DNA from 2 places in the Streptomyces sp. NA04227 genome. Region 1 is predicted to be linked to the other one. Evidence: predicted binding sites of a transcription regulator. Region 1 holds the regulator's gene; the other holds the start of a gene.

Region 1 (7,857 bases):
ACTGCCGCGCGCACTCCGCCGCCATCTCGGCGATCGCCGCGGCCCGGTGCGCGGGCACCGCCTCGGCGACCCGGTCCCAGCGCTGGGTCTGGGTCACGTGCATCTCCAGCATCCGCAGCAGCAGACGGCCGCTGTTCGTCTGCCGCAGCGAGGGGTCACGGCACAGACTGCGGAACGTCGACTCCCGCTCGCGCGCGCCCGTATCGGCCGCCGCTGCCCGCCGGACGCCCCGGGTCTCCGGGCCCTCCGGCCCCGGCGGCAGCGCCTGCGACTCCTCGGAAACAGCCTGTTCAGAGGCCTTCCGGCTGCCGCCGCCGCGACGCTGCGGTACGGGGTCCTCGCCACGGCCGAGACGGGCGCGTACGTCGCGTACGGTGCCCGCGGAGATCCCGGCCCGCGCCGCGATGTCGCGCAGCGAGGCCTGCGGATGCGCGGCGATCAGCCGACTCGCCAGGCGGCGGCCCTCCGCGCTGCTGACCGGACGCTCCTTGCCGTCGCAGCCGATCCGCGACAGCGGCTGCACCGCCTCGCCGCCGATCTTGCGCCGCTGTACCGCGACGGTCTTGTGCGAGATCCCGGTGACCTGGGCGATCGCCCGGTCCGACCACTGCGGGTGGGACACGATGATCCGTGCCGCCGCGGCCGTGCGCTCGGCGAGCGAGAGCGGCAGCCCGTGCCCGATGTTGGTCTGCACTGCGAGGACGAAGGCGTCCTCCTCGGGCCCGTCGAAGAACCGCGCCTCGATCTCACCGCGCCCGCGCAGCCGCGCGACCCGCAGCCGGTGCGTACCGTCGATGACCCTCATGGTCGGCCGGTGCACCACGATGGGCGGCAGTTCCGCCGCCGACTCGGCGAGCGTCAGCGCGTGTTCCAGGTTCTCGGCCTCCTGCCGCGGCGAATCCGCGGAAAGCACGGCGGCCACCGGAACGAGCTGCACATCGGAGAGCGGAAAGGCCCGTGGTGCGGGACGGCCGCCCGCCCAACGCAACGGGACACGCACATCCTCGACGACATCCATGACGTCCATGACATCCATTAGTTGACTCCCCCGAATCAATGGACTTCACCCAGCCGGAATACCGAATTCCGTACTCTCCCCCACACCTCGGAAACTGTACGCAATGACACCCCGGCTCCGCACGGGCGCGTGCCCGAGCCTGTAGCCGACCACTAAAGCACCACTAAAACCGCAGGTCAGGGCGCTGGACACGGAAGGGTTCGCACGTTCGAGCCTGCCGTCCACAACCGACACCGAGGCGACGGCGAAGCGACGGCGGCACGACGGCAAAACCGCGGCGGGGCTGCGGCGGGGCCAACAGCGGCGAGACAGCGGGCCGGCCGGAGAACGGCCCGCCGTTGACCGGCGGACCGTCGGCGAGCGAGAACCGGCAGTGGACGAGAACCAGCCACGGGCGACCAGGGGTAACCCGGGCCAACCCGGGGGCAATTCCGAGATTCGAGCGTCATCGAATCCCTCCCCCTCAACATTCCGGGCACCGATATGCCTTCACCCCGCAAAGCACATAAGCACGACAGGGGACACGGAAGACACATCCGGCACAACGGAATTCCCACTCCCCAAAATCGCGCACAAAGACACATACCGAACCACCGCCGCCACCCCCAACGCCCCCACCCGGAAGCCCGGTTGAACCACTCTCCGTGGCGACCTCGGCACTTTTCTGCAACTCGCGTAGACCCTATGTCGCATTTACCCTCCTATGACGCCCCTCCTCTCCCTGCGTTGAAAAAAGATGAGCGTGGCGTGACAGAGGGGTGCACTGCATGGTGGAAGGGACGACGAACGCGCCACGGGCGATTGCCGACGTCCCACCGAGCGCGGCGCGCGGCCGGACCGTATTCAGGAACGGATCCGCCCCCAAAGGCGCCCTCGATTGCGCGGCAACACACCCTCGGCGCGCGGTAACACCTGAGGACATATGGGGAGTTGATACCGGCGATGGGAAGACCAGAAGCACACATCGACCCGTCCGAGGGACCGCTGCAGCGCTTCGCGCACGACCTGCGAGCCGTACGGCACAAGGCAGGCAGCCCCTCGTACGAGTCACTGGCGAGCCGCGCGAACTACTCGGGCACCACACTGGCCGCCGCCGCCCGCGGCATCCAGCTCCCGAGCCTGGAGGTCACCCTCGCCTACGTGAGCGCCTGCGACGCCAACCCGCAGCCATGGGTGGCCTATTGGAACCGCACCCGCGCGGCCCTGGCCCAGCACGCACAGGACCGCACCCGCCAACGGCCGCCGCAGCGCAGGGTGTCGACGGCCGGTACGACGACGTCACGCCCCGTCAGGCGAGTGGGCGGCGGCGACCGCCCGGACCGCTCCGAACGGTCCGACCATGCCGGACGCGAGCGGAGGGATCAGTTCGCGGGGGCGTGAGGCGGGGGAGGTAACTCCCCGTGTCACGCGGGGAGTTGTGTTGCGTTGTGCGTGAGCGTACGGGAGGGCCCGCACCGCCTTTTGGGTGGTGCGAGCCCTCTCCGGTCAGCCGGTCAGCCGGTCAGCCGGTCAGCCGGTCAGCCGGTCAGCCGGTCAGCCGGTCAGCCGGTCAGCCGGTCAGCCGGTCAGCCGGTCAGCCGGTCAGCCGGTCAGCCGTAACGGCTCATCCCTACAGGCGAGTTACGACCCGAGGCTGTCGAAACTGACGGAACCGCCCTGGTTCTCGTCGTCGGTGCCCCAGACGGCCTGTCCGTCGGGCAGCACCGTGACCGCCTCGATCTTGCGGTTGTCCTGGAGGGTGAAGGTCCGCAGCGGCACGAGGTCCGCCTGCTCCCGCAGGTTCAGCACGACCCGGTCCTGCCCTCGCACGACCAACTGCCCGGCGTCGTACACCGCGGAACTGAACGGCCCGTCGTCCACATTGGGGTCGGACGCCGAGGACACCAGGAGCCTGCCGTCGGCCAGCACCTTGAGGTCGCTGATGTGCCGCACCTCGTCCCGGTCCGGGACCGGCACGGCGAACTCCCGGACGCTCGGCGCCCCCATTCCGGCTCCGAGGCCGCCGTCCCGCACCTCGGCGGCCCGCACCATGGCATGCTCGCTGCCCGCGCCCCTGGTGGCCCACACCGCGAAGACCCGGCCCGAGGCGCCCTCGGACCACAGCGCGAAGCTCTCGTAGTTGTCCCCCGGCCGCCGGTCCGGCAGCGCGACGGGATCGCCCTGCACGGTCGCCGTCCCACCCGCGACGACGATCTCGTACGCCATGCCCGCACTGGTCACCGCGACGTAGCGGCCCGGCTGCCCCGGCACCGCGTCGAGCGCCTCCAGATCCGCGGGCAGCGGACCACTCCAGTCCAACTCCCTGGTCACCGGCACCTCGCCGGGCCGCAGCCGCACCGTGGCGACCCGGCTCTCGCCCGCCTTCTTGTTGTCCCGCACCACGACCAGATCGGCCGAACCCTCGCCACCCGCCCCGCCCTCCTGCACGGCCATGCCGCTCACACCACCGGTGATGCCGGTGCCGACGCGCTGCCACTGGGGAGCGAGGAGGGCCGCTTGGGCGGCGGGGGTCGCGGCGGCGATAGCGCCGCAGAGGAGAAGGCAAACAGCTGTTCTCTTTTTGATCATGGTCTCGACGCTAGGCGCGGTGCCTGCCCGACAGCCCTCAGCCCGCCGCCGCACGCCGACTCAATCCCTCGGACGGCTCCGCTCGCGGCCTTGTGCGCCCCGCTGTTCGGTGGATTTGGCAGCAGCCTGGACGCCTGAACTCGCGCAAACGAAAGAGCCGGAACGACCGTCACCAACCCAGTCGTCCCGGCCCTGTCATCGGATGGACTCGCTACTGCCCCTGCTGCCGCTTGGGCCGCCAAACCACCAACGCGCTCGACTGCTGCACCTGCTGATACGGCACGAGATCGCGCCGGTACGAAGCGTGCACCGCGTCCTCGCGCTGCTGCATCGCCGCCGCCGCGCCCTCGACCGCTGCCGAGAGTTCGGCGACGCGGGACTGGAGTGCGGCGACCTGGTTCTCCAGCTCGATGATGCGTTTGATGCCGGCCAGGTTGATGCCCTCGTCCTGGGAGAGGGCCTGCACCTGGCGGAGCAGGTCGATGTCGCGGGCCGAGTAGCGGCGGCCCCGGCCGGCGGTGCGGTCCGGGGAGACCAGGCCCAGGCGGTCGTACTGGCGGAGGGTCTGCGGGTGCAGGCCGGACAGTTGGGCCGCCACCGAGATCACGTACACCGGGGTCTCGTCGGTCAGCTCGTACGGGTTACGGCGTCGCCCATCCATCCTCATGCTCCCTTCGCGGCCTGGAAGAGTTCTGCCCGCGGATCGTCGTCCGCAGTCGCCTCGCGGTAGGCCTCCAGGGCGTCTTTCGCCTTGCCCGAGAGGTCCTTGGGTACGACGACCTCCACGGTGATCAGCAGATCGCCGCGGGTTCCGTCGGCCCGGCTCGCGCCCTTGCCGCGGGCCCGCATGGTGCGGCCGCCGGGGGTGCCCGCCGGAAGCTTCAGCGTGACCGGGGGCCCGCCGAGGGTGGGCACCTTGATCTCGCCGCCGAGTGCCGCCTCGGTGAAGCTGACCGGCACGGTGACGGTGAGGTTGTCGCCCTTGCGGCCGAAGACCGGATGGGCGTCGACGTGCACCACCACGTACAGGTCACCGGCCGGTCCGCCGCGTTCGCCGGGGGCGCCCTTGCCGCGCAGCCGGATGCGCTGCCCGTCGCTGACGCCCGCCGGGATACGGACCTGCATGGTGCGCGAGGACTTGGCCCGGCCGCTGCCCTTGCAGACCTCGCAGGGGTCCTCGGCGATCAGGCCGCGGCCCTTGCAGTCGGGGCACGGATCGGTCAGCGAGAAGCCGCCGCCCGAGCCGCGCGCCACCTGCCCGGTACCGACGCAGGTCGGGCACACCCGGGGCGTGCCGTTCTTGTCGCCGGTGCCCGAACAGGCCTTGCAGGGCTGCTGGCTGGACATCCTGAGCGGAACCGTGGCGCCGTCGACGGCCTCGTTGAAGCTGAGCGTCACCTCGGACTCGATGTCCTGGCCCCGGCGCGGCTGGGTGCGGCCGCCCGCGGGCGCGCCGCCCCGGTTGAACAGGCCGCCGAACACGTCGCCGAGCCCGCCGCCGAAACCTCCGGCGCCCTGGCCCTGGCCCTGCGCTCCGCCGCCGAACAGGTCACCGAGGTCGAAGTTGAACGAGCCGCCGCCCGCGCCCGGCCCCGGACGGAATCCGCCGTTGCCGAACAGGGCGCGCGCCTCGTCGTACTCCTTGCGCTTCTTCGGGTCGCCGAGGATGTCGTTCGCCTCGGAGATCTCCTTGAAGCGCTCCTCCGCCGTGGCGTTGCCCTTGTTGGCGTCGGGGTGGTTCTCCCGCGCCAGCTTGCGGTACGCCTTCTTGATCTCGGCGTCGGTGGCGTCCTTGGGGACGCCGAGAACCTTGTAGTAGTCCTTCTCGATGAAGTCCTTGGTACTCATCCCCGGCGTCCCTCCTCTCGGCCGTCTGGGCCCTGTGGACCACGTGTGCTGCGAAAGGCGTCAGCCCTCGTCCGGGCCACCGCTCTCCGTTCCCTTGGCGTTCTTGTCCCCGCCGTCGGCGTCCTGACCGTCCTTGCCCTTGGCCTTGTCGCCGCCGGCCTTCGGCTCGGACGCGGAGTCCTTGCCCCCGTCCGGCTGCGCGCCCGGCTGCGGCTCGGCCACCGCCACCCGCGCGGGGCGGATGGTGCGCTCCCCGAACCGGTACCCCGGCTGCAGGATCGCGACGCAGGTCGTCTCCGTGACGTCCGGCGCGTAGCTGTGCATCAGGGCCTCGTGGATCGTCGGGTCGAAGGGCTCGCCCTCCTTGCCGAAGTTCTGCAGACCCATCTTGGCGGTGATGGCCTCCAGCGATTCGGCCACCGACTTGAAGCCGCCGACCAGTTCGCCGTGCTCCCGCGCCCGGCCGATGTCGTCGAGCACCGGCAGCAGTTCGCCGAGCAGGTTCGCCACGGCGACCTCCTTGACGGTGACCCGGTCACGATCGACCCGGCGCCGGTAGTTCTGGTACTCGGCCTGGAGCCGCTGGAGGTCCGCGGTGCGCTCGCCGAGCGCGGTGCGTACCTGGTCCAGCTGCGCGAGGAGACCTGCGTCCCCGGCCGGGGCCGACGCGCCCTCCTGAGAGGGAGCGTCGGCCTTACCGGCCGCTGCGGCCTTGGCGTCGTCCTCGCCGGACGCGCCTTCGGAGACGTCAGGCTCGTTGTTCTCGTCGAAGCCCGGGGTCTCCTTGGTCACGCGGCACCGTCCTTGCCCGGCTTCTCGTCGTCGACGATCTCGGCGTCCACGACGTCGTCCGCGTCAGCGGGACCGGCCTGCGCGCCACCCGGGGCGGCACCGTCGGGGCCACCGGCGGCCTGGGCGTCCGCGTAGAGAGCCTGGCCGAGCTTCTGCGAGACCGCGGCGACCTTCTCGGTGGCGGTACGGATCTCGGCGGTCTCCTCGCCCTTGAGCTTCTCCTTGAGCTCGACGACCGCGGCCTCGACCTCGGTCTTCACGTCACCCGGGACCTTGTCCTCGTTGTCCTTGAGGAACTTCTCGGTCTGGTAGACGAGCTGCTCGCCCTGGTTGCGCGTCTCGGCGGCCTCGCGGCGGGCGTGGTCCTCCTCCGCGTACTTGTCGGCCTCCTGGCGCATCCGGTCGACCTCGTCCTTCGGCAGCGAGGAGCCGCCGGTGACGGTCATCTTCTGCTCCTTGCCCGTACCGAGGTCCTTCGCGGTGACGTGCATGATGCCGTTGGCGTCGATGTCGAAGGAGACCTCGATCTGCGGGACACCGCGCGGGGCCGGCGGCAGACCGGTCAGCTCGAACATCCCGAGCTTCTTGTTGTACGCCGCGATCTCGCGTTCGCCCTGGTAGACCTGGATCTGCACGGACGGCTGGTTGTCCTCGGCCGTAGTGAAGATCTCCGACCGCTTGGTCGGGATGGTCGTGTTCCGCTCGATGAGCTTGGTCATGATGCCGCCCTTGGTCTCGATACCGAGGGACAGCGGGGTCACGTCGAGGAGCAGGACGTCCTTGACCTCACCCTTGAGGACACCGGCCTGGAGCGAGGCGCCGATGGCGACGACCTCGTCCGGGTTCACACCCTTGTTGGCCTCCTTGCCGCCGGTCAGCTCCTTGACGAGCTCGGCGACGGCGGGCATCCGGGTGGAACCGCCGACCAGGACCACGTGGTCGATCTCGGACAGCTGGATACCCGCGTCCTTGATGACGTTGTGGAACGGCGTCTTGCAGCGGTCCAGAAGGTCGCTCGTCAGCTGCTGGAACTGGGCTCGGGTGAGCTTCTCGTCCAGGTGGAGCGGGCCCTCGGCGGACGCCGTGATGTAGGGCAGGTTGATGTTGGTCTCGGTGGAGGAGGACAGCTCGATCTTGGCCTTCTCGGCCGCCTCGCGCAGACGCTGGAGCGCCATCTTGTCCTTGCCGAGGTCCACGCCGTGACCGTTGGCGAACTGCTTCACCAGGTAGTCGACGACGCGCTGGTCCCAGTCGTCACCACCGAGGTGGTTGTCACCGTTGGTGGCCTTCACCTCGACGACGCCGTCGCCGATCTCCAGCAGCGAGACGTCGAAGGTGCCGCCACCGAGGTCGAAGACCAGGATGGTCTGGTCGTCCTTGTCGAGACCGTAGGCCAGAGCGGCCGCGGTGGGCTCGTTGACGATGCGCAGGACGTTGAGGCCCGCGATCTCACCGGCCTCCTTGGTGGCCTGACGCTCGGAGTCGTTGAAGTACGCCGGGACGGTGATGACCGCGTCCGCGACCTTCTCGCCGAGGTAGGACTCCGCGTCGCGCTTCAGCTTCTGCAGGATGAAGGCGCTGATCTGCTGCGGGTTGAAGCCCTTGTCGTCGATGTCGACGCGCCAGTCGGT
Region 2 (7,857 bases), 2.3 Mb from region 1:
AGAAGTCCCACCAGGCACGGTCTACCGAGTTCGGGTCCTGGAGGTACTGCTGATAGATCTCGTCGACGAGCCACTCATTGGGACCGAACGCGGCAGCAGGGTTCTTGCCCTGCCCGTCTTGGTCCTCGGTAGAGACACTCGGGTTACTGGGGGACTGTGGCGACACGGCGGCAACCGCCCTCTTCCGCTTCACAAGGTGATGGACAGCGGAAATAAAGGCTACGCCTCCCCGGCCCTGAGATGCAGGCCGGGCCGCTGATCCGTCACGTAAGTCACATCGGAATGTGTGTTTCAGGCGTGGAAATGGCGGGAAACAAACGCGGTTCGCCGCAGGTGAAAAGGCCGACGGGCGGCTTCCGGCCACGTTTTCCGGGCCCGCCGCGCTCGCCTGCGGCAATTCCGGACGCCCCGCGTCCGGATCCAGCCGCTCCGCTTCGAACTCTACGTCAACTCAGCGGAGGCGTCAGGCCCGGCAGAGTGACCTGGATCCGGCAGCCCCGAGGTGATTCGGCCACTCCGATCGCGCCGCCGTGCAGATCCACCGCCCAGCGCGCGATGGCGAGCCCGAGCCCGGTCCCGCCGTCGCTGCCCGCGCCCTGCCCCTTCGCCGGGTGGCCGTGGCTGCCCCGGTTGAACCGCTCGAAGACGCGGTGCCACTCGGACTCCGGGATGCCGGGCCCCTCGTCCAAGACCTCCAGCTCCAGGGACTCGGGGTGGTATCCGCGGCGGGCACGTACCGTCACCCGCCCGTGCGGCGGAGAGTGCTTCACGGCGTTGTCGATGAGATTCGCCACCACCTGGTGGATGCGCTCCGGGTCGGCGTGCGCGGTCAGCTCCGGCGGCGAGACGTCCAGGTGCAGATGGACGTCGGTACGGGTGTGGCGGCCCGAGCCCGAGGTCATGCCGCCGCGCTGCGAGGCGGCCGAGCCGCTGAGCTGGGCCTCCTTCAGGACTCCGGAGAGATAGGGCCAGACCTCGAAGCGGCGGGCCTTGAGCGGGACCACGCCGTTGTCCAGCCGCGACAGGTCGAGCAGCGTCTCGACCAGGCGGCCCAGGCGCTCGGTCTGCTTCAGGGCCGTCCGCATGGTCTCCGGGTCGGCGCTGGAGACACCGTCCACGACGTTCTCCAGGACGGCGCGCAGCGCGGCGATCGGGGTGCGCAGCTCGTGCGAGACATTCGCCACCAGCTCCTTGCGCTGGCGGTCCTGTGCCTCCAGGTCGTCGGCCATGCGGTTGATCGTGGAGGCCAGGTCGCCCAGCTCGTCCAGGCGGTCGGCGCCGCGGACCCGCCGGGTGTAGTCACCGTTGGAGATCGAGCGGGCCACGATGTTCATCTCGTCCAGCGGCGCGGTCAGCGAGTGCGCCACGAACTGGGTGATCAGCAAGGTGGCGATCACCGAGAACACCGTGATGAACCGCAGCTCGGTCTCGGTGCGGACGGCGATCATCAGCAGACCCGTGGTGATGAACACGGAGACGACGACCAGCGTGCCGAGCTTGGCCTTCACCGAGAACGGCCGCGGCCACAGCCGGCTGCGGGCCTTGGCGTACCAGGCCGCGACGCCGCAGTGCCGGTCGTCCGCGCCGGTCATGGAGTCGGCGTCTCCAGGGCGTAGCCCACGCCGTGCACCGTACGGATCCGCTCGGCGCCGATCTTCCGGCGCAGTGCCTTGATGTGGCTGTCGACGGTGCGGGTGCCGGAGGCGTCCGCCCAGTCCCAGACCTCGGCGAGCAGCTGCTCACGGGAGAGCACGGCGCGCGGCGTGTTCGCCAGGCACACGAGCAGGTCGAACTCGGTCGGCGTGAGGTGCACGTCCTCGCTGCGCACCCGTACCCGCCGCTGCGAGTGGTCGATCTCCAGTTCGCCGAGCCGGAGGATGCCGCTGCGCGGTGTCGCCGCGGCCAGCGCGGCACGCTCGACCCGGCGCAGCAGTACGTGCACCCGGGCGGCCAGCTCGCGCATCGAGAACGGCTTGGTCATGTAGTCGTCGGCGCCCACGCCGAGGCCGACCAGCATGTCCGTCTCGTCGTCCCGCGCGGTGAGCATCAGCACCGGCACCGGGCGCTGGGCCTGCACCCGGCGGCACACCTCCAGGCCGTCGAAGCCCGGCAGCATGATGTCGAGGATCAGCAGATCGGGCTGCCAGGCCTCCGCGGTGTCCACGGCCGAGGGTCCGTCGCCCGCGGTTTGCACCAGGAATCCCTCGGCGCGCAGCCGGGCGGAGACGGCGTCCACGATCGTCGGATCGTCCTCGACGACGAGAACCCGTCGCTGGGCACCCGGTGCGGCCGTACCGGTGCCGTTGTGGGAGGTCTGTGTCTGCTCCATCGCCCCGCCCCTGACTGTGCTTTCCGGAATCCTGGCATGATTCCACGGTTGCGCTGCACGTCTGAACACGTCTGATTGATCCGGTCGCTCAGCAGAGTACGGGCAGTAACCGCCTCGCGGCTATCCAGGCCTCACCGCGAGGTGCACGGCGTCCGGTACGCCCCGCGCAACCGTGATTTCTTCGGTACGTACCTGTTCGTACCCCGCGTCCCGCAGTGCCGCCTCGAACGCGGGCGAGGGCTTGGCCGACCAGATGGCAAGCACCCCGCCGGGCGTGAGGCGGCGTTTGCAGACGGCGAGCCCCGACGGCGAGTACAGCCCGTCGTTGTCCTCGGTCACCGTCCAGTCCGGACCGTTGTCGATGTCCAGGCAGAGGACGTCGTACCGCGGCGCCCGGTCGTCCCGGAGGTGGGCGAGCAGGTCGGTACGGGCGATCGACGCTCGCGGATCCGCGAGCGCCGCGCGGGAGAGCTCGCCGAGCGGGCCGTCCAGATGCCAGTCGACGATGGCCTGCTCCCGCTCGACCACCGTGATCCGTCCCCAGCGCGGCTCGCCCGCGGCATGCGCCAGCGAGAAGCCGACCCCGAGCCCGCCGATCAGCAGCGCCGGGTCCGGCCGCCCGTCGAGCGCGCCGAGCGCCGCGTCCACGAGCAGCCGCTCGGAGCGCCCGTCGGAGGTGTCCATCAGGAAGCACCCGTTGGCGATGATCTGCAGCAGCCCGCCGTGGCGGCGAAGCACCACCTCGCCGTACGGACCCTCGCGCCGGTCGAGCACCTCCGGCGCCTCGGGCTCGTACGTGCCCGTGCGCGTGCCGCTTTTGGTGCCCGCGACGGAGTGCGCGTTGTTCGCGTTCATGGCCGTCCACTGTGCCGTACGCCTCCGACAGTGGCCGAATCCGTACGACCGCTGTCGCCGGTGCGCTGAGCGGAGTGCGGGTCAGTCCTCGCTGGGGGCCGGGGCGCCGAGGCCGTACCTCACCATCTCCCCGTCCCGGTCGAGCAGGCGCATTCCGGCCTTCTCCAGTACGCGGACGGAGGCCGGATTGGCCGTTTCCACCTGGGCCTCGACGGTGCGCACGCCCGGCGCGGTCAGTCCGTGCGCGGCGAGCGCGCGGGTCGCCTCGGTCGCGTAACCGAGGCCGCGGCGGGAGGCGACGATGCCGTAGCCGATCTCGAGTCGCCCCTCCAAGGGTGGCCAGAACAAGCCAATCGATCCGACGACCAGCCCGGTCTCCCGCTCGCTCACCGTTCGGTGCCCGAACTCCCCGAGAGCCTCCGGCCGCTCCCGCAGGAACCCCGCGATCACGGTGTCCCCCTCGGCGGGAAAGTCCTCGGCCCAGTGCGGCAGCCGGGTATTCGCCACGACCGCGTCCAGTTCCTCGTCCGTCCACGGCCGCAGCTCCAGTCGCTCGGTGACAAGGGGAGCGGGAGCGGAGGGAGAGGAGGGAGGAGGGGGAGAGATCGGAGGGGTGGGAGCGCCAGAGGAAGAAGGAGAAGAGGGAGGAGGAGGGGAAGGAAGGGAGGGCAAGCGTCGCTCCTGTCGCGGATCGGGTGCCGCGCGGAGCGCGGGCGGGCCGAGAGTAGGCGGGGGTGCGCCCCCTCTGCCACGGAATTTCGGCGCCCGGGAGGCGGTGCGAGGTGGTACGCGGAATGCGCCCGGCGAACCCGGACGTTCCCTCCCGTACGCCCCAGTCGTCACCCTCGCCGCCGTAGCGATCGCTCACAGCGAACAACCGTTGGGGAACATCCCCAGGCTCACAAGCATTGAGTGGGTATCGCTCAACTTGACTGCCGAAGGGGAGATCATGGCTGCTGAGTCCGGTGAAAACAGGGTGCCGAGCACGCTCACCCTGCCCGTGCTGCCGCTCGACGACGAGGTCGTGCTGCCCGGGATGGTGGTCCCGCTGGACCTGAACGACAACGACGTACGGGCCGCGGTCGAGGCCGCACAGGTGGCCGCGCGCAACGAGCCGGGCAAGCCGCGGGTGCTGCTGGTCCCGCGCGTCGACGGCACGTACGCGAGCACCGGTGTGCTCGGCACCGTGGAGCAGGTCGGGCGGCTGTCCGACGGTGATCCGGGTGCGCTGATCCGTGGGCACGACCGGGTCCGCATCGGTGCGGGTACCACCGGGCCGGGCGCCGCGCTGTGGGTGGAGGGCCTGCGGATCGAGGAGAAGCTGCCCGAGCCCCTGCCTGGTGCGATCACCGAACTGGTAACCGAGTACAAGGCGCTGGCCACGAGCTGGCTGCGCGACCGCGGGGCCTGGCAGATCGTGGACCGGGTGCAGCAGCTCGCCGACAGCGGCGACGTCGCGCGGCTCGCGGACAACTCCGGTTACTCGCCCTTCCTCAGCACGGCCCAGAAGATCGAACTCCTGGAGACCTCCGACCCGGTCGCCCGGCTCAAGCTCGCCACCGAGCAGCTGCGCGCGCACCTGGCCGAGCAGGAGGTGGCCGAGTCCATCGCCAAGGACGTCCAGGAGGGCGTCGACAAGCAGCAGCGCGAGTTCCTGCTGCGGCGCCAACTGGACGCCGTACGCAAGGAGTTGCGCGAGCTGAACGGCGAGGGCGGCGAGGACGGGTCCGACGACTACCGGGCCCGGGTGGAGGCCGCCGACCTGCCCGAGAAGGTGCGCGAGGCCGCGCTCAAGGAGGTCGAGAAGCTGGAGCGGTCCAGCGACCAGAGCCCCGAGGGCTCCTGGATCCGCACCTGGCTGGACACGGTGCTCGAACTGCCGTGGAACGTCCGCACCGAGGACGCGTACGACATCAGGGGCGCGCAGGCGGTGCTGGACGCCGAGCACGCAGGCCTGGACGACGTGAAGGAACGCATCACCCAGTACCTGGCCGTGCGCAAGCGCCGCGCGGACCGCGGTCTGGGCCTGGTCGGCGGGCGGCTCAACCAAGGGGCGGCGCAGAGCGCCTCGGTCGAGGGTGGTGGCGGGCGACGGGCGGGAGGCGCGGTGCTCGCGCTCGTCGGGCCGCCCGGCGTCGGCAAGACCTCGCTCGGCGAGTCCGTGGCGCACGCGATGGGCCGTGAGTTCGTGCGGGTGGCGCTCGGCGGCGTACGGGACGAGGCGGAGATCCGCGGCCACCGGCGTACGTACGTCGGGGCGCTGCCCGGGCGGATCGTGCGGGCCATCAAGGAGGCCGGGTCGATGAACCCGGTGGTGCTGCTCGACGAGATCGACAAGGTGGGCTCCGACTTCCGCGGCGACCCGGCCGCGGCGCTGCTCGAAGTGCTCGACCCGGCGCAGAACCACACCTTCCGCGACCACTACCTGGAGGTCGAACTCGACCTGAGCGACGTGGTCTTCCTTGCCACCGCCAACGTCCTGGAAGCCATTCCGGAGGCGCTGCTCGACCGGATGGAACTGGTCAGGCTGGACGGGTACACCGAGGAGGAGAAGGTCGTCATCGCCCGGGACCACCTGCTGCCGCGCCAGTTGGAGCGGGCCGGACTGGAGAGTGGTGAAGTGGCCCTGGACGACGGGGCGTTGCGCAAGCTCGCGGGTGAGTACACGCGTGAGGCGGGCGTACGCGACCTGGAACGTTCTCTCGCCCGGCTGCTGCGCAAGATCGCGGCCGAGCACGAACTCGGCAAGCGCGAACTGCCGTTCACGGTCACCGACGCGGATCTGCGGGGCCTGATCGGACGGCCGCACCATGTGCCGGAGTCGGCGCAGGACCCGGCCGAGCGCCGTACGTCGGTGCCGGGCGTGGCGACCGGCCTCGCGGTCACCGGGGCGGGCGGCGACGTGCTGTACGTGGAGGCCTCGCTGGCCGATCCGGAGACCGGTGCCTCGGGTCTGACCCTGACCGGTCAGCTCGGCGACGTGATGAAGGAGTCGGCGCAGATCGCGCTGTCCTTCCTGCGCTCGCGCGGGGCCGAACTGGAGCTGCCCGTCGCGGACTTGAAGGACCGCGGCGTGCACATCCACTTCCCGGCCGGGGCGGTGCCCAAGGACGGGCCGAGTGCCGGTGTCACCATGACGACGGCGCTGGCCTCGCTGCTCAGCGGGCGGCAGGTACGGACGGACGTGGCGATGACCGGCGAGGTCTCGCTGACCGGGCGGGTGCTGCCGATCGGCGGCGTGAAGCAGAAGCTGCTCGCCGCGCACCGCGCGGGCCTCACCACGGTGGTGATCCCCAAGCGCAACGAGGCGGACCTGGACGACGTCCCCGCCGAGGTGCTCGACAAGCTCGACGTGCACGCCGTCTCGGATGTCCGACAGGTGCTCGAACTGGCCCTGGAACCGGCCATGGACGGGGTCGAGCGGATCCCGGTCGCGGCCTGAGCCGTCCGGTCGTGGCCCGAGCGTCCCTCGGTCCACGACCGTGCGTGTCCCCGTCCGTCACCACCCGGTGGCGGACGGGGACACGGGTATGTCCCGGTCGGGGCTCAGCCGTTGGCGAGCGCCACGACGCGGTCGTAGGCGCCGTTGAACTTGTTGTGGTCGCCGACGATCGGTCCCGAGGAGGTGTACTGCCACATCGTCTGGAAGCCCCAGCCGGCCGGGAGCTCGCCCGGGCTGGTGTTGTAACGGGCGATCCACAGTGGGTGGTTGACGGCGAACCCGGCGTAGTTGCCGGTGCAGGTCTTCCACCAACTGGTGGCCGTGTAGATCACTGGGTAGCGGCCGGTGCGGGCCTTGTAGCGGTTCACGAAGTCCCAGATCCAGGCGACCATGGTGGCCTGCGACAGGCCGTAGCACTGCGCGCCGTACGGGTTCCACTCGATGTCCAGCGCGCCCGGCAGCGTCTTGCCGTCCCGCGACCAGCCGCCGCCGTTGTTCACGAAGAAGTCGGCCTGTGCCGCGCCGGAGGCCGTGTTCGGGGTGGCGAAGTGGTACGCGCCGCGGATCATGCCGACGTTGTACGAGCCGTTGTACTGCTGCGCGAAGTAGGGGTTCTCGTAGTACGTCCCCTCGGTGGCCTTGACGTAGGCCCACTTCACGCCGCTGGACCACAGCGCGGGCCAGTTCACATTGCCCTGGTGGCTGCTGACGTCGACGCCCTCGGTCTGTTCCGCCGTGACGCCCAGGGGCAGCGGGCCCTGGCCGTCGTGCGGGATGACACCCATTCCGAGGTGGGCGGAGCCGCGCTGGGGCTTGGCGGCGGGGGAGCCGTCGGCGGCCGCGGCGGGGAGGGTCAGGAGCAGTGAGAGAACTGCGAGCAGGACGCCGAACACGGTGCGGCGTGAGCGGCGGGGGGATCCGGATCTCTGCACGGGCATTCGTGCCTCCGAAGGGCCTCTGGAGCTCGGGAGAGGGGCGAGCTCAGTGGGCGACTGCCGTGGTCCGACGGGCTGTTGGGGGGAGCGCTTGTCGGTGGCATGTCATTACTGAAGCTACGCACGTAGAACCCCATGGGGAAGGGGGCCCGGAGCACGCCGTTGGTCCAGACCTGGGAAATACTGGTAAGAGCTGCGGTGACGTCGGACCGCGGCGGGGATTTTTCCGCGACAGGGCCTCGCGCGGGGCCGGGCAGGATGGGCGCTGACGTGCACGAGAACGAGAACGCCGCGGG

Evidence for each region. The regulator HspR, encoded in region 1, represses chaperone genes until heat shock. The targets are predictions, from matches to a motif close to TTGAGNNNNNNNNNCTCAA.
Region 2: lon (endopeptidase La) is a predicted target of HspR. The motif match lies at 4,093-4,111, and genes of this name have one in related genera.

The regions. Positions count from the first base shown of each region.
Region 1 covers NZ_CP054918.1:3,512,157-3,520,013, forward strand. The annotation lists gene HUT18_RS14965 (ParB/RepB/Spo0J family partition protein) at 1-1,036, opposite strand, end outside; gene HUT18_RS14970 (hypothetical protein) at 1,961-2,398, shown strand; gene HUT18_RS14975 (hypothetical protein) at 2,639-3,586, opposite strand; gene HUT18_RS14980 (heat shock protein transcriptional repressor HspR) at 3,798-4,247, opposite strand; gene dnaJ (molecular chaperone DnaJ) at 4,250-5,434, opposite strand; gene grpE (nucleotide exchange factor GrpE) at 5,495-6,226, opposite strand; gene dnaK (molecular chaperone DnaK) at 6,223-7,857, opposite strand, start outside.
Region 2 covers NZ_CP054918.1:5,797,035-5,804,891, reverse strand. The annotation lists gene HUT18_RS24775 (multifunctional oxoglutarate decarboxylase/oxoglutarate dehydrogenase thiamine pyrophosphate-binding subunit/dihydrolipoyllysine-residue succinyltransferase subunit) at 1-166, opposite strand, end outside; gene HUT18_RS24770 (HAMP domain-containing sensor histidine kinase) at 447-1,592, opposite strand; gene HUT18_RS24765 (response regulator transcription factor) at 1,589-2,329, opposite strand; gene HUT18_RS24760 (spermidine synthase) at 2,450-3,184, opposite strand; gene HUT18_RS24755 (GNAT family N-acetyltransferase) at 3,266-3,691, opposite strand; gene lon (endopeptidase La) at 4,134-6,626, shown strand; gene HUT18_RS24745 (lysozyme) at 6,731-7,564, opposite strand; gene HUT18_RS24740 (MarR family winged helix-turn-helix transcriptional regulator) at 7,832-7,857, shown strand, end outside.